Regions from separate parts of the Paenibacillus sp. ALJ109b genome, predicted to be linked through region 3. Evidence: riboswitches for the same ligand, from Rfam matches in the RefSeq annotation. Region 3 holds a riboswitch; each other region holds the start of a gene.
What was found. A riboswitch is a leader RNA that binds a small molecule or an ion and turns the genes downstream of it on or off. The one in region 3 is predicted to bind cyclic di-AMP.

Region 1 (7,917 bases), on a different contig from region 3:
GCAAACAAAAAAAGCCCCTAAATGGGACTTTCTTCTGCCATCTTCAGACGGCTGATGGATTCACTTTTAACGTGGATAAATCATTCAATCCGGGCAGACCTACGCGATAACTTCCCCGTGTCTCTACGCCCCCCACACCCTGACTACCACTAATTGTGTTATGCAAAATGTCATTCATGTTCACGGTTTCCCGCACCGACGTGAAGGCTGCCTTGGCTGCCACATAAACTGGGTCCAGAGCATGAATGAGAATTCGGCCTGGTGAACTGGCAAAGTTAGCTCCAGCCCGCAGCAAGGCCTCAAAGTGGGACTGACACGCGCCAGCTACAATCGTGAGCGCATCAAGATGACGCTCATATTGCCTAGCCACCTGAATAGCAGATACGAAGTTTTGCGAATTTTTGTAGCTGCCCAGACTGTATAAGTCATAGGGCTGACGGGTCTTGAGTACTCCATCATGGCCAGTAATGACAACGATGTCCGGACGCACTTTCGGCAGCAGACGATATAAAGTGTCGGCCATGGCAGACTCATGTACATATTGCCCCTCTGCGGGAACACGAAGCTGCTCATAAAGGTTCATGCTTTTTTTTAGATAATTAGGATCGCCATCCAAGTGCAGTACTTTGCCAGGCATCTCAAAATAAGCAGGCTCTTGTTGAACAGACCATTCCTGAACCAAACCTTCACGATTGCGCTCAGCCTGTTCCATTCGATTCTGCTGCAGGCGTGAGAGCGTTTGATGTGCCTTCACGTGAGCCTGCCTCGTCTTCGCACTCTGCGGTTCATAAGGAACCTGTATCAAATCGTCCACAGGGGAATCGGCTAACAGCCGGAACTCGGTCCCTTTAATGATGGCACCGTCCGACTGGAGGCCTTGCACCCGAAAAGTCACATCTCCACCGTATGACTTTCGAACGACCAAGTCTCCGATATTCATCAACATAATCACCTCTACCCCATCGTATGGGCAAAAACCCGGATTGGTTCATCCGAATTTTACAGAGCTGCACGTACTCCAGCTTCCCACATTACGGTACAGAGTGTTGCATACTCCTGCAGGCTCAATGTTTCTCCCCGTCTTGAAGGTTGAATACCGGCCTGCTCCAACAGCTGATCAGCCTGTTCTCTGTTCTCCTTTGTGAAGAAACGAGCTTTCAAATTATTTGAGATTGTTTTTCTACGCTGCGCGAAGGAAGCCTGTACCACTTCGAAGAAATGTGCCTCGTCGGGAACTTCAACCGGTGGTTGCTCACGCACCTTTAACTTGATTACTGCCGATTCCACATTAGGCTGCGGAATGAAAACCGTGGGCGGAACAATACAGACCAATTCCGGCATACTGTAGTACTGAACCGCAATGCTCAGACTGCCATAGTCCTTTGATCCCGGTGAAGCAGCCATGCGTTCGGCCACTTCCTTCTGGATCATGACTACAATGCTGTCTACAGGCAGCTTCTCTTCGAGCAGCTTCATCATGATTGGTGTCGTTACATAGTAAGGCAGATTGGCAACAACACTCACTTTATCTACCGTTCCAAAATCAGTGCGGAACAGCTCGGCTAGATCCAGCTTCAGCACGTCCCCGTGATGCACACGAACATTCGGATAAGGCTGCATCACTTCACCCAGAATCGGGATCAATCTCTGATCAATCTCTACAGCCGTAACAGGACCAGCTACACGAGCCAGGCGTTCTGTGAGTGCGCCAATACCTGGTCCGATCTCCAGTGCGCCCTTGGACTCGTCCAGATCAGCTGCATTTACAATTTTGTTAAGTATATTTTGATCGATCAGAAAGTTCTGACCCAGGCTCTTCTTGAATGAAAATCCGTGTCTTTGAATAATTTCTTTGGTTCGTTTGGGTGTTGCAATCTCTACGGTTCCTTCCATGCCTTTCATACGCTCACAATCCTTCACGTTCAATTTGCGATAATGCTTCGGAGAATTCTTCCCGGGTAATCTGGAATACACTCAACCGCTTGTGGAACTGCTTGCCGTTGCAATAACCTATACCCAGCAGATTGCCCATCTCCATACGACGTGCAGCAGCCTGTGGGTGCACAATCAGTCCCGCCGCAATCAGATCCTCCCAATCGATCAGACTTGGGGCGCCTTCATATGACGTGTGTACACGAGCCAGTGCATGACGAATCGCCTCCGGTGAGGCGTTCTCCACTCCGATGTCGCCCTTGCGCGTAGCATCTGCCTCCGGAATGAAAGCATGCTTGCAACCAGGTACTTTATTGGCGATGATCTTACGAATACGTTCACCAGCATGATCCGGATCTGTCAGTACGATGACACCACGTCTCTCTTGAGCAAGTGCAATCCGCTTTAGAATGCGCTGGTTGATGGCAGATCCACCAGTCTCGATCGTATCTGCCTGAACCGCACGTCGAATGGCTACGGTGTCATCACGACCTTCTACCACGATCACTTCTTTTATCATGTTCCATTTCTTCCTTTCTAACGCAAAAAGAAGAGGAATATCCTCTTCTCTGCCAAACGGCGGGGGAGACTGAATTCAGACCCCTCCGCCGCATATTCCGCATGAATCATTCATGCTTATATTTTATAGCATTCCCATTTCAAAGTAAAACGATTTTAGTTCGCTTCCGGCTTCACCGGACCAATCACATATACCGTCTTGCCTTTCTTCCGTCCGAAGTTCAGGGCATGCTTCACACTATCATAATACACATCAATTTTGTTGCCTTTAATGGCACCACCTGTGTCTTCCGCACGACGGAAGCCAAGGCCCTCGATATACACCCACCAGCCAATTGGAATGACTTTGGGATCAACTGCAATGGTACGTCCCTCGGTGACCCGAGTACCTGATGCTGTTTTTGTGCCGATACCGGGCTCTTCAGAAGAGTATGCCGTCATGGATACATTTTTTAACACTTTAGAATATTTAAAAGAACTTCCTGAGACGGTAATTACTTTGCTGCCCGAGGCAGCGGTTTTCTTCGAGTTCGTGGTTGTTGCTGTTTTTGTCGTGGAAGTCTGCGCTGATACCGTCTGAATCACTGGCTCTTTCACAACAGGTTTGGCTTTGGTACCAACGGCGATCACTTTATCAACGCGATTCGTTGCGACCGATTTACCCACCATTTTTTTGGAAACCAATTCTCCATCCTGGAACACCTTTTCAATATGCTGTACAAGCGTGCCTTCTTTACCGCTCACAATGACACGATTGTCGCCTTTGTACAAGCTAGGGTCAGCCGTTTTGATCACTTTATAAGCAATCGGCTGTTCCACTTCCACCGTACGCTTTGTTACCCGCACTACACGAATTTTCATATCCGCTTCGATAGTGGTTCCAAGCGCCGGATACACTTTGTCTTCACTTGCAATCTGAATACCTGATTTTTTAATCGCATCTTTTACCGATGAATCGGTTGTATACAGAGTCTTGGTGTCTCCGTCTGCCGTAATCTTAACTGGAACGGCCCGCTCAATAACGATGCGGTCTCCATCTGTAATCGCCCCATTCAAGGGCATGGATACCTGATCGTGAGGGCTGACTGTGATTGACTGCTCCTCCAGCATTTCCTGAAGCATTCCTGTACGAGTCTCTACCGCTTGAGCCTTGCCATCAATAACCAGTGAAATTTGTTTCCCGGCCTGACCGTAAACGACTAACAAGATCATGATTGTAAGCGCAATTGAGAAAATCGCGATCAATGCCATTTGACGCATGTTCTCATGCTTCCACCGCAACGCGAAAGACTTACTGGATGATCGTGACTCATGGGTCTCTTCTGGTTGGAATGTGCCCACTTCTCCGTCCTCCTTCATAGCCTCGCCGTCTAAAGTAATGCATGATGTCTTTGACGCGACTATACCAAATTTTCTACAGAACACAGATCGGACCAACATAATCCGGTTCTGCACCATGAATCAATCTTCGCAACATGATGTCATCCTCCTGAATACTTACCGTATGATGACAGTATTTCTTTTATTCAAAAACAAAAAAGCCAAAGAAAGAGTTTAAGAGGAACTCTTTCGTGGCTTCCGAATGATTCTGAATATCGGAAATTCATGCACGAGGTTGCCTCTCTTTTTCCGCTTGCGAGGTTAGCTGTCGGGTTCGGGCGAAAGAGAGCCGCCCTATCTCCGGTCATCCGCTCATGGCGGACGCCCTTGAATTCACCCCGAGACCCAAAGAAGAAATCAAATACGGCTTCGCAGATTCATACGCTGCTTTTGGGTCAGCGCATGTTGCGCATCGGCTGCAAACACCGATGTTTAAGCCCTATTGGTTCCCCCGCTCTCCGTTAACGGAGACTCAGCGAGACTGATTCATGAAAGTAATGTTGTTTCATCGGAAAGTGTCCCTTTGTTCATCCCCCGAACATCTGTCCAATTTTCCGCACAACAATTCACTGAAAAGATGATATCCTGTTTCTATGCATGTTGTAAAGCGTTGTTCAAGTACGTTTTTCTAAATATTTGGTTAAAATATTGTAATATTCTTGATTTATTTGGATCAAAAAGCAAATTAACTCCGCCTAACTCACTTTTTCACCTGTTTTGCTCGATATTTTAACGAATCCCAAATCGTTCCATGGCATTTTTGGTCGTTATTGCTGCAATTTCCTCTACCGAAATGCCTTTAATTTCCGCAGCTGCTTCTGCAACCAGACGTACATGCGCTGTCTCATTTCGTTTTCCACGATAAGGGTGCGGTGTCAAATAAGGGGCGTCCGTTTCGATGAAAAATCGGTCCATAGGAACCTTCTCAAGAACCTCTTTGGGCTGCTTCGCATTTTTGAACGTGATTGGCCCTCCGAAGGAAAGATGAAAGCCCAAATCCAGGCACATCTTCGCTGTTTCCCAGCTGCCAGAGAAGGAATGCATAACACCGCCTACTTCCCCGGCCTTCTCTTCACGCAGAATCTTTACAATATCCTCATGCGCATCCCGGTTGTGAATGACAATTGGCATATTTAACTCACGGGCAAGACCAATCTGTTGTCGTAATACGCGATGTTGAACCTCTTTCGGTGAAGTGTCCCAGTAATAGTCTAGACCAATTTCACCAATGGCTACCACTTTTTCATGCTTGCATAAAGATGCAATCCATTCCAGATCACCCTCCTGCATCGTGATTGCATCCACTGGGTGCCAACCTACCGCAGCATAGATAAAATCATAGGTTTCAGCCAGCTTCATCGTGGACGGAATGGTCTCCCGATTAAAGCCCACGTTAATCATGCGACCAACGCCTGCATCCACGGCACGCTGAATCATTTCCTCGCGGTCCTCGTCGAATTGTGGTGCATCCAGGTGTGTGTGTGTGTCGAACAACATCATGCTGTATTTCTCCCTTCATGTCGAATAAACGACTATCTCTTTTTAATCTATCCTGTACATCTTAACCAGAACATAAATATTACTAAATTGGATCATGTTTTTTTATATTTCATTCCATTAGTTTATTGAACACAACATGTAGAACGAACAAGTTCCTTCATATCTATATGTGTTATTTTTAGCAACTTGGGTTGTATTCTAATTGCTCAGATTACAAAATTATGTCGATCTACATGTACTCTCCATTAAAGCAGATTACTGTATCATGAAAAATAGCTCTTTTCGAAAGCTTTTTTGCATCATGATTCTTGAACAGCATTGCACATCATTTAATGTGAGAAATAGGGGCGAATATGGGACGGTAATTCATGAACAATCGCATCCACCTTATTCTGCGGATAATACAAATGATGTTTTCCGCGATGAAGACCACTGATTGAACGGACAATGTCGGACACCTCTGACAACTCATGTAACTTGTCTTGCCGATCAAGCAGCAAAATCTGCTTGTCCGTGGATTCATCCGGACGAAACACATCATACGGATTATCCGTTGGAAAATCAATTTCTAGATCATACTCGGGATTGAGACCGGCTACAGTGAAGGCTTCCCGAATCTCTTCAATCATGTTTACGTCGATCTGTTCAATCTCTACATACTTATATAATTTGCGATCTATAAATCGTTCGCATAACTCACTTAGAACAGTATCGTCCTCTTTGCGCCACTGCATAAATGCCGTCTGAATCAAAGCTTCGTCCAGTTGCAAATATTCTTCCACTGATAAATCTCCATTGAATAACTGGGGCAGTGGATCAATCATGAAGCGGAATTGAAAACCTTGCTGTATGAGACTTTTTGCCCGCTTAAATATTTGCCGCAATATAATTTCCGAACTCCGGGTAACCGGATGAAAGTAAATTTGCCAGTACATCTGGTACCTGGACATCAAGTAATCCTCCACGGCGTGCATGCCAGACTCCTTGACCACAATTCGTCCGTGATATGGACGAAGCATACGCAGGATACGGTCAAGGTCAATCGTCCCATAATTTACACCTGTAAAGTAGGCATCCCGAAGCAAGTAATCCATGCGGTCCGCATCGAGCGGACTGGTAACCAAATTAACAACAATAGGTTGCTCATACGTTTTTTGAATAACAGAAGCCACCTTCTCGGGAAAATCAGGAGCATACCGTCTTAAGATCGCCCCTACTTCGGTATCACCTGTAATGATCCGACAAGTCCAATCCTCATGATTCATATTGAAAGCTTCTTCTATAGAGTGAGAGAATGGCCCATGTCCAAGATCATGGAGCAATGCTGCGCAAAGGGCTACCGTCTTTTCCTCCTTTGGCCAATCTGAATAGTGACTTCTTTCGAATTGGGAAATAATCTTACGCGTAATTTCGTAAACGCCCAAGGAATGTGAGAAGCGGCTGTGCTCTGCACCATGGAAAGTAAGAAACGATGTTCCCAACTGACGGATTCGGCGTAAACGTTGAAACTCGGGCGTGTTAATCAACTGCCATATAATCGGATCTTGCACATGGATATAATTATGTACCGGATCTTTAAACACCTTTTCTTCCGTTAAACGCTGTTCCATGTCTATTCACTCCTTTAAATATCGTTTGTATTTGTCGCTTTTCAGTATAATACCACCAAGGATTCGACACGCTTTGACGAATCTTGTCGAATAAGGTAGTTTTGTCGTTTTCCAAATCGACAAAGCTGACATTGATGTTTAAATACGAAAAATGGCTTCCAATCCCTTACCACTCGTAATCTTATCAAAAACAGCCTTTATTTTAAGCTAATTTTAAGGTTGACTGTTTTGGGAATCGTTGGTATGATGAGTATCATAAAACATAAAATAATGTCGAATAATGACAATGATCGTTAGCTGAGAGGAGCACTGATTATAATGATGAAATCAACAGGTATTGTAAGAAAAGTGGATGAACTGGGACGGGTAGTTATTCCAATCGAATTGCGCCGTACGCTCGGTATTGGTGAAAAAGATGCTCTTGAGATCTATGTTGACGGCGAGCGCATCATGTTGAAAAAATACGAACCAGCTTGTATCTTCTGTGGCAATGCAGAGAACGTTACTTATTTCAAAGGTAAAATTGTTTGTAACGAATGTATTTCCGAAATCCCTGCACCTGTGACAAAATAAGAAATATCCGCTATAATAGTCTTATTAAATTGTTATTTCTAACCTTTTTATATTCCTTGATCGCCTTCCCGGTGTGAACCCCACCGCTGGAAGGTATTTTTTTGCTTTATTATTGGTTTTCATTACCCCAAAAATAGAGCTACGAGTCTATACAACTCCAAAAAGAAGAGCGGTGACGTTCGTAATATATTTTTTTCTCCGCTCTACTCGTTTTCATATTCCATTAAGGTTGGACCTAAGGTTCCTTTAAGTGTATGTTCTCTATTTATTGATTCGTTATTAGATTAACGCGTTATATACATCTCGTTTCGTCAAACCCCGATCTGTTGCCGTTTTCTTCATCGCATCTTTTCGACTAAGTCCTTCATTCTCATAATGGCTCACATGATCCTCCAAAGACAGC
Region 2 (7,917 bases), on a different contig from region 3:
ACATGCAATCTCCTGCATCGCAATTGTTATAAAATACAAAACCCTGCCGAAGGCCAGCAGGGTCTTGTACTCGAACATCAGGTATCCAAAGATACCCTGCTCTATATGTTCCCTTTCCTCCTACGAGTCAGGTCTTAAACTACATTAAGTACCACATCAATATTGCCGCGAGTTGCTTTGGAGTAAGGACAGAAATCATGTGCCTTGCGAGCAAGATCCTCTGCTTGAGTGTGATCCACGCCAGGCATGCTCACATCCAAACGTACAGACAGTTGGAAACCATCATCCGCCGGATCTTTGCCGATGGATACATTACTTGTGACCACCACATTCTCCAATTTCACGCCTGCTTTGCGTGCCACATTGGCAAGAGCACTTTCATAACATGCACCGTATCCCGCTGCAAAGAGCTGCTCAGGATTGGTTCCTTCACCACCGGAGCCTCCAAGTTCTTTTGGCATTTTCAGATCATGCTTGAGCACGCCATCCGAAGAAGCCACCGAACCTGTACGTCCACCTTTAACTGTCGCTGTTGCTGTATATAAAGCTTCCATTAAGAATCTCTCCTTCGCCTTTAATTTTTTGTTGCCTACAATTCAATTTAAACTTCTGGCTCATTTTGAAACGTTGTTGCTCCTTATTCAGCTTTTACATCTTTATCTTTTTCATGCATTGGGGATGAACACAGGTAATTTATCCAGGGTTGGGTAATATACTAAGGCACAATTCACTCTCCAGTAAATTTTGTCCTCATACACAAAAGTTGCACTAGACAAAAATAATTGAAGGAGTACAATGTAAGTATCAACATAAACGTTTAGACATATGAAAAGTAGTTTAATTACGCTTTTGATTTTGGTTTAAGCGTTCAAATGTAATCAAAGGAATGATACCGTTCCTCTTCATATAGAATATCAATACTTCAAAGTCGGGTGATTATATTATGAGTAAAAAAAATCCGTTCAACACTCCTTCAAATGAACCATTGGCTGCGGGTATGGCCCCATCTCTCGGGGAAGCCCACAGCTCCATGAAGGTGCCTCAGAACGCTGCTTGGTGGAAAAAGTTCCTAGCTTTTGTTGGACCGGGTTACCTCGTTGCCGTTGGATATATGGATCCCGGGAACTGGGCAACGGATATTGCGGGTGGTTCACAATTCGGATACACGTTATTATCCGTTATTCTGATTTCAAACCTGATGGCTGTTGTATTACAGTCTCTCGCTGGCAAGCTCGGGATTGTCACAGGACGGGATTTGGCGCAAGCCTGCCGCGAACGATTTAGTATGCCTGTTGTGATCGTGCTATGGATCTTGTGTGAGCTTGCAATTGCAGCCACCGACCTTGCCGAGGTTATTGGTTCGGCCATCGCGCTCAAGCTGCTGTTCAACATTCCCATGTTATACGGCGTCATTATTACCGCTGTCGATGTACTGGTCATTCTTTTGCTGCAAAATAAAGGCTTTCGCGCATTGGAATCGCTCGTTATCGTGCTGATGGCTACCATTGCCCTCTGCTTCGGGATTGACCTGTTTCTCGCCAAACCGGATATGGGTGGCGTCATGCATGGTTTCGTACCGAATGTCGAGATTTTGCAAAATCCAGCTATGCTCTACATCGCCATCGGGATTATCGGTGCAACCGTCATGCCCCATAATCTGTATCTGCATTCTTCCATTGTGCAGACCCGTCAGATTGAACAAACGCCAAAAGGGAAAAAAGAAGCGATTCTGTATTCCACCATGGATTCAACCATCGCTTTAACGCTAGCTCTGTTCATCAATGCAGCCATCCTGATTGTGTCTGCTGCCGTGTTCCATAGTGCAGGTATGACTCAGGTCGCGGAAATTACAGATGCATACCATCTGCTGACACCTCTGCTGGGTACTACCATCGCCAGCATCCTGTTCGGTGTAGCCTTGCTGGCTTCCGGTCAGAACTCAACACTCACCGGCACGTTGTCCGGACAGATTGTAATGGAAGGCTTCCTGAACATTCGTATCCCAGCGTGGCTTCGTCGACTGGTTACACGTCTGATTGCAATCATTCCGGCCGTCATCGTAACAGCCATTGCCGGAGAGCACGGAACAGAGGAACTACTGATTCTGAGCCAGGTTGTGCTGTCGCTACAGCTACCCTTTGCTGTCATTCCACTGGTGATGTTTACGAGTGACAAAAAAAGCATGGGGGCCTTTGCCAACAAGCTATGGCTCAAAATCATCTCCTGGATCATTGCTGGAGTTATCGTTGTTCTGAATGTGTATTTGATTATCCAAACCATTCTGTTATTCTAGGTTAAACGGAACTACGCAATATTTTGTCTAACTCAAAAAGGCTGATCAACTCAAGTAACGTATACCTTGAGACGATCAGCCTTTTATATGTTTGAGCAGCAGCCTAATCCATACCGATTAGATCTTAAATGCTGCTTGCTCTTATTTAGTTGTCTGAATTTTGAGTTACCATTAACAATGGAAGAAGTTCCTCCAGTGATTCAACAGTCCAGTCTGGACGCTCTGCATCCGCAAGCTCCGGCTGGAACCTGCCATAACCCTGCAAAATCCGGATCGTATGCATGCCCAGCTTCTTAGCCGGAATAATATCATTATCAATCCTGTCGCCGATCATGACCGCTTCCTCGGGTTTACATCCCGCCTGTTTCAATGCTACAGCATACAATTCAGGATCAGGCTTGGACACTCCTTCTTCAGCCGAACAGGCCAGCACATCCACATACTTGCGCAAGCCGTAGCTATCAAGCCGATTTTCCGTCCCCGGGCTCTGATTGGCAATGATACCAATCTTATAGTGTTGCGACAACGTCTGTAGAACAGCGTCGGCTGACGCGAAGGGGCGCTCAAGCTCTTTGCGGAACTTTAGCTTCTCCTGTATCTGTTCCCGGTGACCCTCATCGCTGATAAGGGTACGAATAGCCAATTTCATCGGCCATTGCTCGTAATTTCGGTAGGAGGTGGCAAATATATCTCGCACCGTCTGCATCTCCACCTGATAACCAAGCGCACAAGCTTCACGAACAAACTGACCGATAATATCATCTACCGGCTCCCATTCGTCCACGAGCGTATCCCCCACATCAAAGAACAACCATTGTATTCCACGTACATCCGGCACGCCTATTCCTCCTCGTTAGCCACAGGAAATTATCCCTATTTCCCAAACCATAAAAAAGAAGACCCACCATCATGCATGAGTCTCCTCAAGATTCCGTTTATTTATGATTTCAATTATAACAGGCAGCTGAGACTGGATCAATCACAGGAATAGTACTAGCCACTAGCCGTTAAGCAGAAAACCAACTTCCCCATTCAAGGAATATACAATACGGTCTGCTCCCATTCCCCGATAGATCCCTTTGGGGTGGCTTTGTTCCGTAATGACACACAAGGACTTGGATGTCCAGGAGCGGCAGATCTGCAAATATCGACAGGTCAGGTTTAGGCTATTTTCAAAAATAAAAACATTGCCGACACTGCCTTGCGGCAAAAACCATTTCTGAGCTGCAGCCGTGTTCATGCGAATGACATGCTCCACACCGATTCTCCGGAGCCTGCGCTCTTCCCCTGCACTGTTGGTCAGAACGGCAAACGGCATTTTTTTGTACATCAGCAATTTGATAAATTTGCGTCCTGCTTCATTTGGAGCAGTCACTAAGATCATCTCTTTATCCATCATTCGTTCCTCCCTTGGCGTGAAAAGACAACAAAAAAGAAGCGTGGGGGACCAAGGCCTCCCGGACGCTTCTTCAATAATCCATAGCAAAAAGACACTATGAACCAGCGTACGGCTTGTTGCCTCTCCCTTTAACGCTTACGAGGTTAGCTGACGGATTCGGGCGCGAGAGTCGCCCTATTTCCGGCTGTCACCGGAAAATTCACCCCATGGATGCCTACTGTCCTGGACAGTTCATCCTGTTGGTTCCCCCGTTTCCCACCCATGAATGAATGGAAACTCAGCGATTAAAACATCGTTCTTTTATAATCATTAATCAGAGCGATATTATCGTTTGTTTCGTTTTTCATGTAAAATTTAATTTAAATTGGAATTACGATATGAATCATACACCCGTGCCATATTGGTGTAAAGTCTGCGCAGATCACCGAATCGACGGATTTTTGCCATTTCTCATCAATAATAGCGCTTACAACGCATCCATTCTCTACCCATCTCATCAAAGCTCTCTAATTCTCTCTTTAGCGAAAATTAGGTATTAAATCAGTCACAGATCATACACGACAGCTTCAAATTGAGTTAAAAAAGCAATATTAATTTTGCAATATTTAATTGTAATCAATATAATAGAAGAAAGAAGAAAATGAAATGGAGGCGATTTTCATGTCAGTCTACGACTACAAAGTAAACACCCTTCGCGGACAGGAAGTTGAAATGTCCAACTATCGTGACAAAGTACTGCTTATCGTGAATACAGCAAGCCAATGCGGCCTCACACCTCAATTCAAAGGTCTGCAGGAGCTTCAGGATAAGTTTAAAGATTCCCCATTTGAAGTTCTTGGTTTTCCAAGCAACCAGTTTGCACAGGAAAAAGGCTCTTCTGATGATATTGCCGAGTTCTGTCAGATGAACTATGGTGTCAGCTTCCCGATGTTCGAGAAAATCGATGTGAATGGTTCAAGCGCTCACCCTCTATTCCAGCATCTTACCAAAGAAGCACCGGGTGTACTCGGCTCCAAAGCCATCAAATGGAACTTCACCAAATTCCTTGTGGATCAGAACGGACGTGTTCTGAAACGGTATGCTCCCAAAACAACACCTGATAAAATTGAAGCAGACATCAAAGAATTGCTTAAATAACAACTGAAGGCCATCCGACCCCTGAAGACAGAATGAGCATGCATTCAGGGAAACGGGTGACCTTTTTTTCTGGACTCATCTTTACTGTAAAAAAAACACATAAAAAAAGAAGCTCCCCTTACGGGAAGCTTCTTCCTAATCGTTCTTATGATGCGGTCGAGAGGACTCGAACCTCCACGGGTATACACCCACTACCCCCTCAAGATAGCGTGTCTGCCATTCCACCACGACCGCATGTCGTAAATAATCGGCAACAGAATTGATTATACCCGGTTCATGTTTAAAAGTAAAGCATTTTTATAAATATCATTTTAACTGCGCTTTCCCTTCCATAAATCGTATAATCTCGTCATTTTCTCCTACGAAGTGCATATGATTAAATTTGATCTCGTTTGTATACCCGATTAGGCCGATCATTCTACTTTATTTGCATTACCATCCTTCACATCCCCTTAGTATAACGTAACTCATAAAGTTATATAAAATAACATTAGATAGATTTAATATTTAAAAAACCAAGAAACTATTGACAAAAAGCGGATATTTATGTGAATATATATATCATATAATTCGGATTTACGAACATAAAACGAACCAAAAAGGAGTATAGATGTTATTTAACATAACATTTAACGAACGTAGGAGGCGAAAGATCGTGAACCGTGGGAATAAGCTGCTCGATTACGTCAAACTGCTTGATTCCTCTATCCAGGTTGGAGGCTTCACCCATTCCTTCGGAATGGATACCCATATCGCTGAAGGTACCATTCGTAACGCCGAAGATCTCGAATCATTCATGCGCTGCCAATTGCACCCCAGCATCGTGCGTCTGGAAGGCATGGCGATTAAAGGCATATATACTGCCGCAGATCATAATGACGCATGGCGTACAGCCCTCATCGACAAGCTCGTCCATGTCCAGCGGACACCAGTCAATCTTAGAGAACACGCCTCCACAATGGGCAAACGACTGATTAAGCTGGCTCATGCACTCCACCCCTGGATTGATTTTAGCCATCTCGAACAAACCCTGGCTAGGTATGAATCCGTCGGTTGCCTCTCTACCGTTCACGCCTGGATTAACCACCACCTCGAAATCCCTGTCGAGGAGGCGGTCCTTGGTTATCTGCATTCAGCCATGAGTGCCTGCATAACCGAAGCCTCCAAAGTGATTCCTCTTCATACCGATACAATCCAGGACCTGCTGGTTCGACTGGCCGCAGATCTGGAGCATGAATGGCATACTGTCAGCGCCTCCGCTGCCGATGGACCGGTACAACCAACCTCAATGTCCATGAAAACGTTGTTCCCAAGCTTTCACATGCTTGGAGCAGGGCTTCACGCCTACAGAGCCTAATCTACCCCCTTCCCTTCATAACCCGCCTCCTCACACTGTAAAAATATAAAAAACACGCCGCAACCTCCTTGCTGGCGTGTTTTTTATGTCAATTATTTTGTCTATTTAACGTATTTACGCCATTTAACATCTTAAAATACACTTATTTCCGTCTTTTTTAATTGTTAGATGACGCAAATACGTATATAATAAAACATACAGCTCGCATATCTATATATTTTACACCAAGAATAACCAGCTGAACACTACATTCCAACGAGGGGTGAACCCTTTTGAACAAAAAGAAACCTGTGACTCCTTTCGGATGGGCCATTAAACGACGACTAACCGAACTCCAGGTCGACCAAAAGACATTTTGTGAACAGTATGGCATTCCGCCATACCGTCTGTCCAATCTCATTCACGGCACACGCAAAGCAACCCGGTTTAGGAACCAGGTCGCTGACATTTTGGAAATTCCAGATGATTTAAGATAAGATTTCTGCCAAGGAGGAGCTCATTTCATGAGATACTTAATATCCGATCTGGAGAGATTATCGTTCCAGTCCATGCAGCACCAGCTTATCATCGTCGACCACAACTGGATCATTCGAAGCTGCAACACCGCTTGGCAAAATGGACTCGGGCAGCTGCTTCCCAAGCCAAGCGTAACAGGCCCCTCCAGAACAACACCTGAATTGCCTCATTACCTTCACCTTGTAGAGGGGTGGACATTACGCGAGGAGAATACAAAGAATGAGAAGATTGTTCAGGAGTTAAAAAGTATCACTGCACCTTTTAAAGACAGTTATACATACGACATCTCCGTCCAAACTGTCCACAACGAACAGCGGTGGTTTCGTCTGGAACTCACTCCATTAATTCAGGCCGACCCATCCCTGCAGTCTGATCTCGCATTGATTGCACACACGGATGTTACCGAACAGAAACAGACAGAACGCCAATTGAAGAAGGCTCTGTCTGAAGTGCGTACTTTGCGTGGACTGCTTCCCATCTGCGCTGTCTGCAAACAGATCAAGGATGAACAGGACAGCTGGAACTCTATTGAGAGTTATTTGGAGAAACACACTCATGCCGAATTTACCCATGATATCTGCCCGGATTGCATCCGAAGACTATATCCGAAGTACTCCAACATTCTGGACAAGCGTTCCTGAACTCACCCTACACCAAGAATCCTAGCTACACAGACAGATGGTGCTCAAACTGCGACATATCCAGCTCTCGCGGTGTTCCTTGTAGTGCAATTGCCCCTTTGTCCATTACATAGATATAATCTGCAGCACCGCGTACAAAATCAATACTTTGCTCCACCAGCAAGATGGAGATTTCACCCTTTGCCTTAATTTGCAAAATGACCTGCCGGATATCCTCTACAATGGAAGGCTGGATGCCTTCTGTCGGCTCATCTAGAAGCAATAATCCCGGCCGGGAAGCCAGCGCGCGGGCAAATGCCAACTGCTGTTGCTGCCCGCCACTTAGATCACCACCCTGTCGACCATACATCGTGGCAAGCACTGGAAACATCGCCAGCACATCCTCTGGGAACGTCTTTACACCCTCTGCACTTGTCTCCAGACCCAGCAGCAGATTTTCCTTTACTGTTAGCTGAGGGAAGATTTCTCGCCCCTGCGGCACATATCCAATCCCCGACCTGGCCCGTTTGGCCGGATCGTGGGTGGATAATTCCTTACCTTTCCACTGAATACTTCCTTTGCGCGTTTTAAGAAG
Region 3 (7,917 bases):
TTATCGAGGGTGACAATCATGTCTCCTTGGTCTTTATCCTTCTCCGTCAGCAGTTCAATGCGAGTGCCCGTGAAACTATACTCAAAATAATCGCCGTCTTTTTCAGTAAAATGCACATCGCCATTGTAATCACCGTAACTTCTGCCGGTATTGGAGTTCCATGAGCCCGTGTATTTAATACTGCTATCATCATCATTAATGTAGACCTCATTGGTAACAGTGGCGGCATCTTCCACGGAAATTGAATTTGCAGCATTGTCAGCTTCAGCGTCCAAGGTACCCTCTTGACTGCTATTCGCTGGACCAGTACCAGAGGATTCCTTAATCGCTATGCTCAGATCCTGTCTCCCATCTGTCTGCTCCTTGCCCCCGTTGCGCTGCCAATCCCCGCTATAACGCATGCCTGTATCATCGTCATTGACGGCTGATGTGCCTTTCAACGCTGTTACTTTAAGCATTCGAGAAGCATGGGGTTCCAGCACGCCGCCACTGAATTCCTTATTAAAGGTTCCCAGTTCGGAACGACTCCACAGGTCGCGGACCGAAGCAGGACCGTTGAGGCCAAGATCGCTCCATTTGACTTTAACCTCCGCACTCTGGTCGCCCAAATTGAACAAGGCTACACTGTAAGTACCATCTCCGTTATTAGCGTACCAAACCTGCTGCTGGGTCTCCATGGAAACCGGATGGCCTGGACGTCCGGCCTGATTGACGGCAATGACTTCGTCATTAGTAAGCAATTCCAATCCATAGCTGTCCAGCCTTGTTAAATCATTACCTGTATAAAGCGGTGCTGAAGAGATAGACCAGAAGGTCGTGGCGGTTTGCCGCTCAACCTTGGTCAGACCATCCATCGAGCCATTCCCGACATTCAGTGAATCGAAGTCGTTCCAGCCTCCGGGACCTGCATCCCGCCACCAGAGGGCCGCTATGGGAAATAAGCGTGAAATACTCGACCACTCCGTTAAGCCCTTACTGCTATCGTAGGCTTCAACATCCCAGTCGATCCTCCAGCCGTTTGCATACTTTTTCCAGAAGTCCACGTAATTGTGATCAAGCGCCCAGGAAAGCTCAAACCAGATGTTATTCCTGTCCAGGGCTTTGGACCATGCCTCCACATCACCGCGTGCATCCCGGCTCAGGTTATTAATTCCCGATCCTGGCGTCACACTATCGAATTTGACAAAGTTGATACCCCACTCGCCAAGAAGATCCGCGATGGAGTCAATGTACTTCTGTGAGCAAGGGTTCGAAAAATCAATTTTGTACGTGTACGAATCCCAAGCATCCATAACAACGAGCGGTTTTACTGCAATATCTTGCATACGACATGCCCCGCCCGTCCCATAAACCTCAAGGTTTTTATCATAGGCTGTGATTGATAATCCAGGAATCAGATAGATTCCGATCTTCTGTCCGTTATTATGGACATAATCGATGACCTCCTGAAATCCATTTGGATAAAGAACAGTACTCGGAATAGGACGGCCGTATTCATCTTCGTCACCGTTCCAGCCAGCATCAATATTAATGTATTCATATCCATGGGCTTGCAGCTTCTCACGCATCGCATCCGATTGCTTCTTAATACTCTCAGCAGATGTCCAGTTACCCGCCCCGTCATATACCTGCATGCTGTAACTGCTCCAACCCATATACGGCTTTTGGGCCAGGCTCTTATCTGCTGCTTGTGCCACATTACCTGTCGTTCCCATAATTCCGAACTGCACTGCCGCAATCATGAACACCATGAAACACATTGCCATCCTTTTTCCGATTCGTTTCAAATTATCCCTACCCCCTCTGAATTTGGTCAATCAAATTCCTGTTGATAGCGCTTCCATACGAGAAGAGAATAGTGTATGGTGGATTTCCAGGATAGGTACAATTCGGTATTTTACGTACAATTAGCCTGAAATATAGGGGCAAACCGTCGCAGAACAAACATATTTCCATTAATGGATAAATAAACAAATAAAAACTTCATCTTTGCTCAAATTAAGGGAATGGGTTGAAGACAACCAGGATGAGCAATCACTCTAATTCGTAAACAAAGAAAAAAGGTTCCTAGAGTGGCAGTAATGCCATTCTAGGAACCTTTCTTCGTATTACATATGATGCGGTCGAGAGGACTCGAACCTCCACGGGGGTTAGCCCACACGGACCTGAACCGTGCGCGTCTGCCAATTCCGCCACGACCGCGTATATTGTATCTCCGAGAAATTATATCGCGGCGACAAGAAATAATATATCATGTGCAGGTAATTAGTGTCAACAAAAAAATAATTCCCCTTCTAATGTGTAAAGCTATATTCCTCCATCATTTCATGCAAAACCAATACTATCAACATGCACTGTAATACATACCCACCTCTTCTTTCAAGTTTTAGGAAGCTGGAATCCTGCATTTGAAACAGTAGTTACTTTTTTGTCATCTGTTAGAACCCAACATTCGAGTTATTTCTACATAAATAGCGATAATTCCGTTAACATTGAGATGATAAGAAGTGTTCAAGAACGGTTTGACATTTTCGCATTTATGCAATATAGTTTCAAAAGGTTACAAAAACTTAATTATTCATTTGCCGAGTTTCATGTTTGAAAACGGGGGAACCATTTTGGGTGAATTATTCTTATACATAGGAAATATAGGGAACCTTCTACCGAACCCTTAGCTAACTCCGTAGGCATCGAAGGGAGAACAAAAATTTTGAAAAAGCTTATCATCTCCATTTTTGGAGCAGCAGTACTATTTACATCCGGTGCAGCAAGCACAGAGGCAAGCAGTATTAACACCGTCGTTAACAACATGACTGGCATACCTTATAAATGGGGCGGCACAACAATGGCCGGATTTGATTGCTCTGGATTTATGAGATATATTTTCAACAAATATAGCATTGAATTACCACGTACTTCCCAGCAACAAGCTAAGGCCGGAACTCCTGTATCCAAAGCTAATCTGCGTACGGGTGACCTGGTATTCTTTAATACGATGGGTAATGGTATTTCACATACAGGTGTATATATCGGGGGCGGACAGTTCGCTCATGCTTCAAGCAGCAAGGGCGTTAGCATCACACAATTATCTAATCCTTACTTCAATGATCGTTACGTAACAGCACGCCGGGTAACAGGACAGTTTATGTATAACAAAATGCTGGGCAAAATATAAGTTAAACAAGAAAAGGCTTCGGTTATAACCGGAGCCTTTTCTTCGTCTATCTTTGTCTACATTGATATTGATTCTAGAGATACGCAAGGTCATAATCAGTCTTAACCAAAGCTTTTAATGTAAAGCCTTCTGTACTCTCATTGCACCCTGAGACAACGCATGGCCTCCGCCAACAGCTCCAGCCACAGCAACCGTCTCCATAATCTCCTGATCGGTCGCTCCTTTGGCACGCGCTTCTTCCACGTGGTAAAACGTACATACCTCATTGTTTGCAAACAGTCCAATGCCCAGCGCAATCAGCTGTTTGGTCTTGGCATCAATCGCCCCTGCCTGAAAGCACTCTCCAGTGAACTCATGATAAGACTTCACCACAGCTGGCAGCACGTCGCTTAATTCACCAATCTGATCTTTATAGGCATGGACCTTATCATTCATCAATGTCATGGTTACCGCACATCCTCTCGGCTGATATGTTACAAGCTCTCACTGTACCTATCTTTTCTCCCGAGAGGTGTAATTATGCCAAAACATCCATGGTAAATGAACCTAAAAACGCCTGTCCTATTCTTCGAGCGGGCTCTTACGTGGTTCGCTGAACAACTGATACTGATAATTCCGATCAAGCTTAACCACACGACGATTCTGACGGCGAATGAGCACCTGCTCCCCGTCCCAAGCCACTACAATGCCTGTCACATCATTAGACTGAATCTCGTCCCGTACTACCCTTACTTTCTCACCCGATAAACGCAGTGCATCCAATTCTGCATCACTGATCATATTCATGGCGCCTACTTTCCCAAAAAAAATTATTTACAAAAAGAGACCTAAATGAAAAGTCATTTAGGTCTCACGTGACTGTATTGGACTGTCATGTCATTCGAAAATATGTCCCGACTGAAAGTTACCGCTGCGCGTGCTCTTTGCTGTCGTTCTTCTCAAACCAAAAATCAAGCACTTTGGCGGACATCACACGTTCTTCAAGGTACTCCACTTGATGCGGTGTAAATTGTTCTTTCCAAGAGAAGGACAACTCTTCGCACAAGCCTACAATCGTCAGCAATTCTGACCAGGCAACGTAGCGTTTGTACCAGAAAAATTGAGGATGTTCAATCATATAGGGATAAAGGTCATCGAATTCCGTATGTTTACAATCCAGGGCACGCTCAAAATGTACTTTCGATTCCGCCAGCTTATCAATAAAAAATTGTTCTGTTGCCGGTTGGTTACCCATGGTGTTGCCTCCTCTCCCTAACATAACCCCATTATAAATGAAATCAGCGGTCATGCAAAGGCATTGTTATAAAAATAGGCACTTTTTCCTTTAAAAAGTCACAATTCGTTATCGTCAAATTGCACGGTACCATCGTTCAATGAACGAATGCGCACCAACGCTTCAACCGGGATGCCCTGCTCACGAATGGTGCGCGCTCCGGCCTGAAAACATTTTTCGACCACAACACCGAATCCAACCAGTTCTGCACCCGAACGTTCGATAATTTTAATGACACCACGAGCGGCATCGCCATTCGCAATGATATCGTCAATAAACAAAATGCGGTCATTCTCATGAATATATTCACGGGACACCATAATATCCGTTACAATCCCTTTGGTAAAAGAAGGTACTCTTTCACAGTAGGCATCGGGGTCAGCCAAAAGTGTTTTTTTGCGACGGGCAAATACCAGCGGAACACCCAGTTCATGTGCGGCAGCAAAAGCGACCGGAATCCCGGAAGACTCCACTGTAATGACCCGAGTTACCCCACTTTCACGAAAACGAGCGGCAAATTCCCGTCCCATTTCCATCGTCAATGCAGGGTCAATCTGGTGATTCAGCAGACCATCCAGCTTCAGCACCTGATCTGACATGACTACGCCTTCTTGTAAAATTCGTTGTTTCAATACTTCCATAATTTGACCTCCCAAGCCTATCCTATGACGTAAAAGTATCATAGATCAGGCTCTCAGTTCAAGCGAAATTGCCTTTGCTCTTGTTCAGAGCATGTTAAATGACCCTTTGCCAAACTTCAATTGTCATGACTTTGACGGGTCAAGCATACCTTGTACCATGGCACCCACATGTCCAAACTATTCAGGGGCCTGAGAGGGGAAACGCATGAAACAGGCATTTCGGGTGCTGCAGATCGCATTTACATACATTGGAACGGTAGTAGGAGCCGGCTTTGCAACAGGGCAAGAGATATTGCAGTTCTTTACCCAGTATGGCAAATGGGCCACTATTACCATTGGCTTATCGACCATGCTCTTTGTCTGGTTAGGTACAAAAATGATGCTGATTGCCCATGATACCGGCTCGCGCTCTTACGAAGATCTCAACAAGCATCTATTCGGTCATAAAGCAGGAAACTGGATTACATGGGTTACCCTTGTAATTCTCATTGGAGTAAACAGTGTCATGCTGGCCGGAGCAGGGTCGGTCTTTGTAGAGCATCTAGGGCTTCATTACCAGACCGGACTGATTGTTACCCTTATAGGTACATATCTGCTGCTTGGACGGGGTATTCAGGCTATTCTGCAAATGAACAGTATCGTGGTGCCCATGATGCTCCTGCTCTCTCTGCTTATGATCACCAGCACCATACATCATCCCGGCGCAAACCGATTTATTACATTAACCACGGACAGCAATCCAATCCAGGTCTGGTTATCTCCTCTTTTGTATACTTCATTCAACCTGGCACTTGCCCAAGCAGTGCTCGTTCCGGTGGGTAACCAGATTCGCAGCCGAAAGGTACTCAAATGGGGCGGCGTTCTGGGCGGGATTGGTGTAGGATTCATGCTTATGGCAGCCCACTTCGCCATGTCAGCCCAGATGCCTGGCATCACACAATTTGAAATTCCGATGGGCAGCATTGCCTTTCAACTTGGATGGGTAGTCCAGTCCATCTATGTATCCCTGATTTTTATGGAAATCTTCAGTACATTTGTAGCCGATATTTATGGAATGACGCTCCAACTCAGGCAGCATGTCCATGTACATCCCAAACTAATCATACTGGCCATCATGCTGCTATGTTATTCGCTTAGCCAGTTTGGATTCAGTTCCCTGCTCTCTATCCTTTACCCCATTTTCGGCAGTTTGGCACTAATCTGGGGTGCAAAATTAGTTATGGATCGATGGGGAAGCTTTGGAGATCGTAACAAACACCTATAACAACGTATTTTTGTTGCGAAACATCATTTCCCTAAATATAAAAAAGCCGCTGTTTACGCAGCGGCTTCCTTCTTTTCCCTTTCCAGAAGTTAGAACTGGCTCGGGAATTGCAAATACATTTTTTTCAGTGCATTGACCGATCTGCCCAAAGAGTAATGGGTTTTGGCCTTCTCACATGCCGAACGAGCGAGCTCATAACGGTACGCCGGGTCAACCATCACCTTCTCCAGCGCTTCTGCCAGTGCAGACGGATCTTCTGAAGGTACCAGCAAGCCGTTACTGCCGTTCTCGATCTGCTCTGGTATGCCGCCAACATCTGTACCTACAAGGGCGAGACAGCTAAGCGCTGCTTCCGCGAAAACAGACCCGAACGCCTCCGCCCGCGAAGGAAGTACAAAGATATCAAAAAATGGCATGAATTCCTCCGGGTGCAGCGTGTAGCCATAAAAAATAGTCTCATTATAAATGCCCAGCCGCTGGGCTAATTCTTCCAAGTCTGGACGGATTGGTCCGTCCCCAATAATATGAAGTACGTAATCATGCCCCCGCGCTTTCAATTCCGCACAGGCTTTGAACAGAATATCCAGCCCTTTCGCCGGAACCAGACGGCATACGGTGACTAGCTGTGGTATCGCATTCTCATGGGGGATTGGCTTAAACCTTTTCTCATCAAAACCATTCGGAATCACACCGATAACATCGGGATGCTGTACATAGGGAGCCAGATAACGACGGAAAGAATCCGATACTGTTAACATCCGCTCTGCCTGATGCTCCAGCTCACCATAGATGGCCAACAGGAATTGATGCTCCGGTCCATCCGGCTCAATGCGTCCATTCAGTATCAGCTCTCGCTCATAACTGGAGTGGATCGTTTGAATGAGAGGAACATCCGGAAAAACCTTCTTCATTGCAAGCCCCGCAATAGGGTGATGGGCATGAATCAGATCGTAAGGCTTCTGAATACGCAGCTTGGTCCACCACAAATAATCCCGGTAGGTTTGCATATATTTTTGCACGACAGGACTGTCCTGATACTGAGTCCAATCGAACGTCTCAAACTGGATATCTTCCCTGCCCTTGTTGCGAATTCGCTTAGGCAGCGAGAAAAGATCCATTTCCCACCTCGGGGTTGTAAACCTCTCTTGCATATACGGAATCATAGAGGATACTCCTCCGGGCTGCTCCGGAGGAAAGAAAAGCGCCTGCAGCAATCTCACCGTTAGTTTCCCCCTTTCTAGCATAAATCTTTTCATTACATCTTCAATCATGATATATCAGAACATATGTTCAGTAAAGGTACAAAATGAGATTCCTTATCACTCGCTCATTTACAGCCGAATACTAGAATTCATTTCAATATCAATTGTACCATGTTGCATCTGACGCTGACGACATTACGAATACTGTTAGGTACTGGGGAATTCCAATGGAAATAATTGCGTAAGCCCTTACTCCGGAGTCGTATATACAACATATTCAGAAGATGCTCGGCTAAGAAGCGAATGTATGGATTGAAAGTTAAACCTCTTTGCCCACATGCAAATGAAAGCCGGTGAGCAGT
Region 4 (7,917 bases), on a different contig from region 3:
AACGCGGGTTCCGCACATGGAAAGTCATCAAAAGCCTAGCTCTGCTCGCTATTCTCGGCCTAATCGCCACGGCAGCAGCATTGGTCTATCTATACGCCACCAGCCTGCCACTGGCCGACTCCGACCGCAATTCCAGGCTGCTGGACAGCCAGGGGGAAGTCATTGCCACTTTCTCGGCAGGCGGCAAAGACTCGGTACCCGTACAGTTGGGAGATATTTCACCTGATTTGCTTAACGCTACACTTGCTGTAGAGGACCGCAAGTTCTATGATCATATCGGCTTCGACATCCGAGGGATGGGACGGGCTGTACTCGTCAACCTGGAACATATGCAGATGTCCCAAGGAGCAAGCACACTGACCCAACAGCTCGCACGCAACTTGTATTTATCGCATGAAAAGACATGGACCCGCAAAGCCAAGGAAGCCATGTACACGGCACAATTGGAGATGAAGTACAGCAAGGATGAAATTCTGCAGATGTACCTAAACGAAATTTATTACGGTCACGGCGCCTACGGGATCGAAGCAGCCTCACGGATGTATTTTGGCAAATCCGCCAAACAGTTGACGCTTGCCGAAAGTGCCATGCTTGCAGGGATTCCAAAGGGGCCGACCTACTATTCTCCATATAATCATATGAAGAACGCCAAGGACCGACAGAAGGTTGTATTGAATGCCATGGCTGACGTCGGCAAAATTACGCAAGCGGAAGCAGACAAGGCTTATGAGGAAATGCTTTCGTTTAAACCGGAAAGTGAACGTAAAACTGTGGAAAGTGCACCTTATTTCCGCGATTATATCCGTAATCTGGCCATCAAGGAGCTGGGGATCAGCGAAGCGATGCTGGATCACGGAGGATTGAATATATACACCACGCTGGATTTGCGTGTGCAAAAAGCGGCGGAAGACGCCGTAGCCAAAGGTATGGACGCCAAAAGCGAGCTCGAAACCGCGCTGGTATCGATCGATCCCCGAACTGGATATATCAAAGCGATGGTGGGCGGCAAAAATTACCGCACCAATCAGATTAACCATGTACTGGCGACTACACGCCAGCCGGGATCTGCTTTTAAACCAATTATGTATCTGGCTGCCCTGGAATCGAAACAGCTCACCAGTGCGTCCATGTTTAAAAGCGAGCCGACCCTGTTTCATTATGACAATGATCGCAAGACCTATAAGCCTGGTAACTTCGGAGACAAGTATTTAGGTGAGATTGATCTGAGACAGGCTATCGCCGCTTCGGACAACATCTACGCGGTAAATACAATTATGCAGATTGGACCTGAACAAGTGGTGAAAATGGCCAAAAACCTAGGGATTACGAGCAACATGAGCCCGGTACCTTCCCTTGCACTCGGCACCTCACCTGTTAGTCCACTGGAGATGGCTTCAGCATTCTCCGCTATCGCCGCAGGTGGGCAAAGAACACCTCCTGTAGCCATTCTACAAGTGACGGATGCCGCAGGACGAGTCATCTATGAAGCACCTCAGACCAAGGCCGAGAGGGTCGTTGAACCCGCTGCCGCTTATGTATTAACACGGTTGATGGAAAGTGTGTTCGAAAATGGTGGAACGGGCAATCGAGTATCTGCAACCATTAAGCGACCTGTCGCCGGCAAAACGGGGACAACCAATACGGATGCTTGGCTAGTCGGCTTTACTCCAGAGCTCTCAACAGCTGTCTGGGTCGGTTACGATCAAGGCAAAGCCATTTCCACATCTGACGGGCGTCGGGCGGCACCCATGTTCGCCCAGTTTACGGAACAGGCCCTCGCCAGTGTTCCACCGAAGATTTTCACCGTACCGGATAATGTCGTCAGTGTATATATCGATCCCGAATCCGGCAAACTGGCTGGCAATGGCTGCGCCGAGAAACGGCTGGAAGTTTTTATTGATGGCACGGAACCGACTGAGGTCTGTCGCAGCGCTTCAGACGACTCGGGTTCAGAGAATGATAAAGACAATCGCGAAGTGCAAAACCAGCAGGGAATACAGGAAGAGAAACATTCTTGGTGGAAGGATTTCAAACGCTGGTGGGTGGAGTAACCAAAGTGACGTAAATGCGTAATGACGCAATTGCGTCAGCGTCTGTAAAATTTAATTTTAGCAAAGAAGCAAAAAACCCGAACCGATCATCTCGGTCCCGGGGCTTTTGCTTCTTTTTTTTGAACAACTTTGAACATTCATTAATTAGGCGAGCGCTTCTTTCAATTCATCCGGAGAAGCGTTCCACCATTCTTCGTTATGCGTAATCAGCAACGTCTTGAGTGCCGCGCGATCCTCAGGTCCAAGGTCATCCAGCATGAACCGGCGCTTCATGGCATAATCCATGCGGTTCACATGTTCGGCCAGCAGTTTCCATCCACGACGCGCTTCTGTATCAATCCACATCTCACACGCTGTTGCTCCACCATAGAACTGCCCCTGTTCGTTTCGGTCCACAGCTACCCATACCAGCCATACCTGGCGTCCATTGGGTACGTCCTCACGGTTGGTTGAGAACTTGATGTTGCGCTCCACTTTGCTCTTTGCATGCATCGCACCAATATCGATCTTGGCTTCTCCGTTATCAATAATAACTGGAGACAGGTTGTTCAGATCTATGGAACCTGCACCGAAGCCTTTGTGTTTGCTCTTTGCACTAACGATATTCAAGGCAATCTGTTTTTTGCCGTTTTGCTCGTTTTGGTCCATGTTTATAGCCTCCAAGGGTTGATACAAATATTTTAACTAATAATCGCTCCAATGCAAACATATACATGCTGTAGATGCTTGTCAACGGGAGGTATTTAACGATGATTCCACGACGCGCCAAGAGCTGGCTCACCGCAATTATAGCCCTGTGTGTAGTTGCCGGAGGGATATGGCTTGGTCTGGGTTCCACACGTTCCATTCATTCTGACTTGCCTGCGCTCGCCCCGGAATCGGGCAAGCCTACGGCACCCGTCAAAACCCAAACATCTCCGGAAAGTATACAGACACCTACAGCTGAAGTGTTCAGCAACCGCGTAGTGGAATATCACATGGATGTGAAGCTGGTAGACGGGAATGTACTGCAAGGGACTCAGACGATAACCTGGACACATCCAGGTAAGAAAACCGTCAGCGAGCTTTATTTTCACATGTATCCCAATGCCTTCTCTTCTGCTGACACCACTTTTATGAAAGAATCCGGGGGGAAACTTCGCGGTGATGTCATGCCCACGAACGGTTATGGTTCTATGCATATTACAGAAATGAAAACAGAGGACGGACTTTCTCTCTTGCATCGGATGCAATATGTGCAACCGGATGACGGAAACATGAAAGATACTACCCTCATTAAGGTACGGCTGCCCAAACCCGTTAAAGGCAGTGAAAGCATAACGCTTCACACCCGATTTGAGGTCAAGCTACCGAAAATTTTTGCCCGCATGGGAACGGCAGATAATTTTGTTATGGCAGGTCAATGGTTCCCTAAACTTAGCGTATATGAGCCAGTAGGCACACGAGGTCGGACGACCGAAGGCTGGAATCTGCATCAGTATCACGGCAATTCAGAGTTTTATGCTGATTTCGGTATCTATAGTGTGCGTATTCGGGTACCGGAAACATACAAAGTAGCTGCTACCGGTTTCCCAACCCAGCAAGCTGTTGTGAAGAACGGCGAAAAAGTATATCAGTTCTATGCCGATGATGTGCATGATTTTGCCTGGTCAGCCTCTCCTGATTTTGTTTATGCGGAAGAACCCTTCTCTGCTCCCAATGTGCCAGGCGTCCGAATCAAGCTGTATCTCGACCCTGCTCATGAGGACCTGAAGGAACGTTATTTCTACGCCGCCAAAGCAGCGTTATCCAATTATAGCAAGTGGTTTGGCCCTTATCCGTATTCCACACTGTCCATCGTTGTCCCGCCCAAATCGGGGAATGGCGCAGGGGGAATGGAATATCCTACCTTGGTCACCGCTTTCGGTGCGGATGATTCTACACCTGGTTACGATCTGGAACGCACGGTTGTGCACGAGATTGGGCATCAGTATTTTTACGGCATGGTCGCCAGTAATGAATTTGAGGAGGCTTGGCTGGACGAAGGGTTCACCTCCTATGCAGAAGACAAAGTGATGGAACAGGAATACGGACTTATCCCGAATCTGCCTGTACAATCAGGTCTCATTACTTCTCCAGCTTCTCTGACACAGGACTCCTGGAAGTTCGATTCCCAGAATCAATATGCCGCCAACGTATACACACGAGGCAAGCTTGTATTACTCGGGATAGAACAACAAGTTGGTGCCAAAACGATGGAGCGTATTCTCTCGACCTATGTAAAGAAATACCGTTTCAAACACCCTACTTCGTCTGATTTTCAAAAGGTCGTGGAGCAAGTAACCCGTACCTCCTGGACCGATTATTTTAATCAATATGTATACGGTGACGGCATGGCTGACTTTGCAGTGGAGAAGATCACAATCAATCCTACCCTGAAAGACGGTCAAACGTTGTACGAGTCATCCATTACAGTCCAGAAAAAAGGCAGTGAATATAAGAAGGTGCCTGTTCGAATTATGTTCGAAGATGGGAAAACCATGACGAAAGAATGGGATGGCAGCGAGGAGCGCATTACCTACAAACTGACCTATACTTCCCCTGTTTCCTGGGCCATGACTGATCCGCTGTACACGATTGTGCTGGAGAACCATCATATGAACAATTTTCTGAAAGCCGGACTGGATGAGCCAACCAAATCCCGCTGGAGCATGAGTGCAACCAAACTTATAGAAGCCATATTCGGAAGTCTGTCATGGTGAGGTGGATACAGTGAAAGCGAAAATACGTGAAGGCTGGTTTCTCGTCCGTCAGCATATGTTCATTGCAGCACTCTTATTTCTCTATCAATTAGTATGGGGATACTTTCTTTATCGAATGGTTCAATCAGCTGTGGTTCCGCTACTCCTGCGTTATCCCGACCCTGATGCAGGGGAACTCAGTACAATTTTATTCAAAATGGAGAGCCAACTCGGCCTGACAATGAATCCAGAGGTCCATCGCTATTTATGGATTTTAGGGGCTATGCTGCTGCTACGGATGCTAATTAGCCCTCTCATTCAGGCAGGGCTGCTCTACTCGCTCCAGCATTATAATCATTCGGAAGAGCGCATTCCATTCATTCGCGGCATCAAAAATTTGTGGAAACCAATGCTTCTGCTCCACACTATTCGCACCCTATTGCTGCTGCTACCGGCTTATTGGATCGCACCAAAACTTTATTCCATCCTTATGGAAGGTTTTCATTCCCTCCATCTGCTCCTGCCTGGTATTCCCTATGTTGCTGGTTGGATTGTATACGGGTGGGTTATCCATCATGTCCTGCTGTACATGCAGTTTGGTATCTCGGCTCCTGATGGGGAAGGCGGAGCACGTGGTACGTTTCAAGCTCTATGGATTGCACTACGCCAGGTCATCACTCTAATTGGCATTGCCGTACTGCTGGGTGGCCTACATCTCCTGGTCTTTGGCGCCTTCACTTCAGCTTCATGGTTACTAACGGGCTTAACTGGTCTTATACTACAACAGACGTATCCACTTGCCCGGTGCTTGCTGAGCTTATGGAAGATATGCGCCCATTTCCGGTTATGGCAGTCCAACTCGGTCAAGGATTAACATGCACAGTTAAAAATGGTTACCATCTATATGTAAAGTTGTTTTCATCAAACACCTTTAAACAAGCAAACCTCGACCTTTCCCCGTCAAAGGTCGAGGTTTTTTTTGCTAATTTTTCTGTTAAACGTTGCCAAAGTGATACACCTCTGTTACAATAATCGCAGTGAGTTTTTAGTAACAACTTTGTAATCTTTACCTTCATATTTGTAACTACTTAAAATTTAATCGTCATTTCTTGATTTCGCAGGTGCATAACTAGCATAGCCAAATTCCTAGCACCTGGGAAGCGGGGGAACCAGTTATGGGTGAATTGATCTTGCAACAGAGGGATCATAGGGGACCTTCAACCGAATCCTTAAGCTAACCTCGCAGGCATTGGAAGGGGTATATCTCTTGTTTAAGAAGAAATTAACCGCAGCTGTACTCAGCATCACATTCGCATTATCGCTTGGAGCAGGCAGCGCATTCGCAGATTCAAAAATGGACCAAGTCATTGATTCAGCAATGGGAACTACATACAAAAGCGGAGGAACAACGCTTAGCGGCTTTGACTGCTCTGGGTTCACAAGCTATGTATTCGACAAGCTGGGTATTGATCTGGCTCGCCAATCGAGTTCGCAATTCGACATGGGTGATTCAGTATCCCGTATGGAAATGAGACCAGGTGATCTGGTATTCTTCAATACAACGGGCAAAGGGGTCTCACACGTAGGGATCTTTGTAGGGGATGGAAAGTTTGCACACTCTTCTTCTTCCAAAGGAGTTACAATTAGCGCATTAAGCGAAAGCTACTGGGCTAACCGCTATGTTGGCGCTAAACGCATTATGAGCACGGACGCATATGAGACATTGGCCATCGACTAGGGACAAGCTGAGCAACGTCATGCTGTAACAATAAAACTACTGTAACGAAGCATAATAGAACCGTCTGGTACATTCTCCGCAGGAATGTATCCGGCGGTTTTTTTGTGCTTCGTTTCCTTTAACGTATTCGGGACAGCTATCAAACCTAACTTTAACTTTTTTTAAAAGCTATTTTTCGTTGCTTTGTCCGTGCTCTTATAATGTTTTTACCCATCCCACTATAATATAAACGAAATTACCGGAACTTTTGTTTCACTTTTTTTTCAAAAACGAGGACTTGCCAAATGAACGCCTCTTTTGTAGAGTGGAAACAAGCTTAGATATGGAATGACATATGTATATGGACAAATCAGAATCATTATAGCTTGTTCACAATGAGAGGAGCGTGCAGTTGTATGGATGAAGCCCCTGTGACGTTTCACGTTGTGCCCATGCAAGAAGAACATGCGGAGCTCATCTGCAATTGGCAGTATGACCCGCCTTATAATATTTATAGCTGGCTGCCCTGGGAGCAGATGAAAGCACTTGAAGTGGAATTCGGCGATCCCCAGCTACGAAAAGAACAATATGCGGTGGTGCTGGGAGAGGATCATCAAATTTGCGGCTTCGCTCAATACTTCCCACTTGAAGGTGTCACCCGCATTGGGCTTGGCATGCACCCCGATCTGTGTGGTCATGGTCAAGGAACGGCTTTTGTCTCGGCCATTGTGCAGGAAGCGATTCGCCGGAACCCTGCAAACGAAATTGATCTGGAAGTTCTGACCTGGAATGGCCGGGCCATTCGTGTCTATCTCAAAGCCGGATTTGTTACGCAGGATACATACGAACGACAGACACCAAGCGGTTTGAAGCCCTTTTACTGTATGGTCTATGAAGGTCCACGCGGATAAAAAGAGCTTAAAATCACCCTAGAAAGTCCCCGGTTATGTGATTAGTTCAAAAAATTACCACAAAATGCTATGATGTCACTACAGGTTCCGTTATAATGATATGGATAGTTTCAAGTTAGATGATCTTTCATTCTGGAGGGGACATAAGGGATGCACAAATGGATCATGAGCGGGGTATTTTTTGCAGCGTGCGCTTTAGCTATTGTACTAATGTTTACGCTTCCAGGGAAAGAGGAAGTTGCAGAAGAAGCGAAACCGACGATGCCGCAAGTTACAATGGATGCAGGACAGGCTGAGGCACTGGTCAAAGCAAACTGTATTACCTGCCACGGTGATCAGCTTCAAGGGGGTATGGGCCCTAGTCTGCAGAAGATTGGTAGCCAGGACGATGTGGAGAAGATTTATACCACGATTGTTAAAGGTAAAAGCGGCGGTATGCCTTCGTTCAAAGACAAGCTGAAAGATGAAGAAATCGCGAATATTGCGATGTGGCTGGCGGAGAAGAAGTAATCCAAGAC

Region 1: it holds a riboswitch for cyclic di-AMP, as region 3 does, so the genes downstream of both, G3352_RS28875 (3D domain-containing protein) here and G3352_RS22955 (C40 family peptidase) in region 3, are expected to answer to the same signal.
Region 2: it holds a riboswitch for cyclic di-AMP, as region 3 does, so the genes downstream of both, G3352_RS11310 (HAD family hydrolase) here and G3352_RS22955 (C40 family peptidase) in region 3, are expected to answer to the same signal.
Region 4: it holds a riboswitch for cyclic di-AMP, as region 3 does, so the genes downstream of both, G3352_RS18900 (C40 family peptidase) here and G3352_RS22955 (C40 family peptidase) in region 3, are expected to answer to the same signal.

The regions. Positions count from the first base shown of each region.
Region 1 covers NZ_JAAIFP010000037.1:12,195-20,111, reverse strand. Annotated here, with positions in the region: gene yabG (sporulation peptidase YabG) at 44-940, opposite strand; gene rsmA (16S rRNA (adenine(1518)-N(6)/adenine(1519)-N(6))-dimethyltransferase RsmA) at 1,000-1,893, opposite strand; gene rnmV (ribonuclease M5) at 1,907-2,452, opposite strand; gene G3352_RS28875 (3D domain-containing protein) at 2,608-3,792, opposite strand; cyclic di-AMP (ydaO/yuaA leader) riboswitch at 4,066-4,319, opposite strand; gene G3352_RS28870 (TatD family hydrolase) at 4,561-5,331, opposite strand; gene G3352_RS28865 (HD domain-containing protein) at 5,661-6,941, opposite strand; gene G3352_RS28860 (AbrB/MazE/SpoVT family DNA-binding domain-containing protein) at 7,260-7,514, shown strand; gene rsmI (16S rRNA (cytidine(1402)-2'-O)-methyltransferase) at 7,794-7,917, opposite strand, start outside.
Region 2 covers NZ_JAAIFP010000008.1:354,860-362,776, reverse strand. Annotated here, with positions in the region: gene G3352_RS11325 (organic hydroperoxide resistance protein) at 135-554, opposite strand; gene G3352_RS11320 (Nramp family divalent metal transporter) at 998-2,293, shown strand; gene G3352_RS11315 (HAD-IA family hydrolase) at 2,439-3,131, opposite strand; gene G3352_RS11310 (HAD family hydrolase) at 3,294-3,692, opposite strand; cyclic di-AMP (ydaO/yuaA leader) riboswitch at 3,810-3,985, opposite strand; gene G3352_RS11305 (glutathione peroxidase) at 4,353-4,829, shown strand; partial or broken gene G3352_RS31695 (hypothetical protein) at 4,805-4,873, opposite strand; tRNA gene G3352_RS11300 (tRNA-Leu) at 4,981-5,063, opposite strand; gene G3352_RS11295 (urease accessory protein UreF) at 5,485-6,186, shown strand; gene G3352_RS11290 (hypothetical protein) at 6,459-6,662, shown strand; gene G3352_RS11285 (nitrogen regulation protein NR(II)) at 6,690-7,343, shown strand; gene urtE (urea ABC transporter ATP-binding subunit UrtE) at 7,369-7,917, opposite strand, start outside.
Region 3 covers NZ_JAAIFP010000025.1:180,258-188,174, forward strand. Annotated here, with positions in the region: gene G3352_RS22945 (X2-like carbohydrate binding domain-containing protein) at 1-1,787, opposite strand, end outside; tRNA gene G3352_RS22950 (tRNA-Leu) at 2,119-2,202, opposite strand; cyclic di-AMP (ydaO/yuaA leader) riboswitch at 2,574-2,705, shown strand; gene G3352_RS22955 (C40 family peptidase) at 2,711-3,175, shown strand; gene G3352_RS22960 (carboxymuconolactone decarboxylase family protein) at 3,290-3,619, opposite strand; gene G3352_RS22965 (hypothetical protein) at 3,737-3,955, opposite strand; gene G3352_RS22970 (hypothetical protein) at 4,080-4,409, opposite strand; gene G3352_RS22975 (xanthine phosphoribosyltransferase) at 4,508-5,089, opposite strand; gene G3352_RS22980 (YkvI family membrane protein) at 5,295-6,353, shown strand; gene G3352_RS22985 (glycosyltransferase) at 6,443-7,573, opposite strand.
Region 4 covers NZ_JAAIFP010000018.1:24,109-32,025, forward strand. Annotated here, with positions in the region: gene G3352_RS18880 (transglycosylase domain-containing protein) at 1-2,051, shown strand, start outside; gene G3352_RS18885 (YwhD family protein) at 2,196-2,699, opposite strand; gene G3352_RS18890 (M1 family metallopeptidase) at 2,801-4,792, shown strand; gene G3352_RS18895 (hypothetical protein) at 4,803-5,645, shown strand; cyclic di-AMP (ydaO/yuaA leader) riboswitch at 5,898-6,035, shown strand; gene G3352_RS18900 (C40 family peptidase) at 6,039-6,509, shown strand; gene G3352_RS18905 (GNAT family N-acetyltransferase) at 6,905-7,399, shown strand; gene G3352_RS18910 (c-type cytochrome) at 7,550-7,909, shown strand.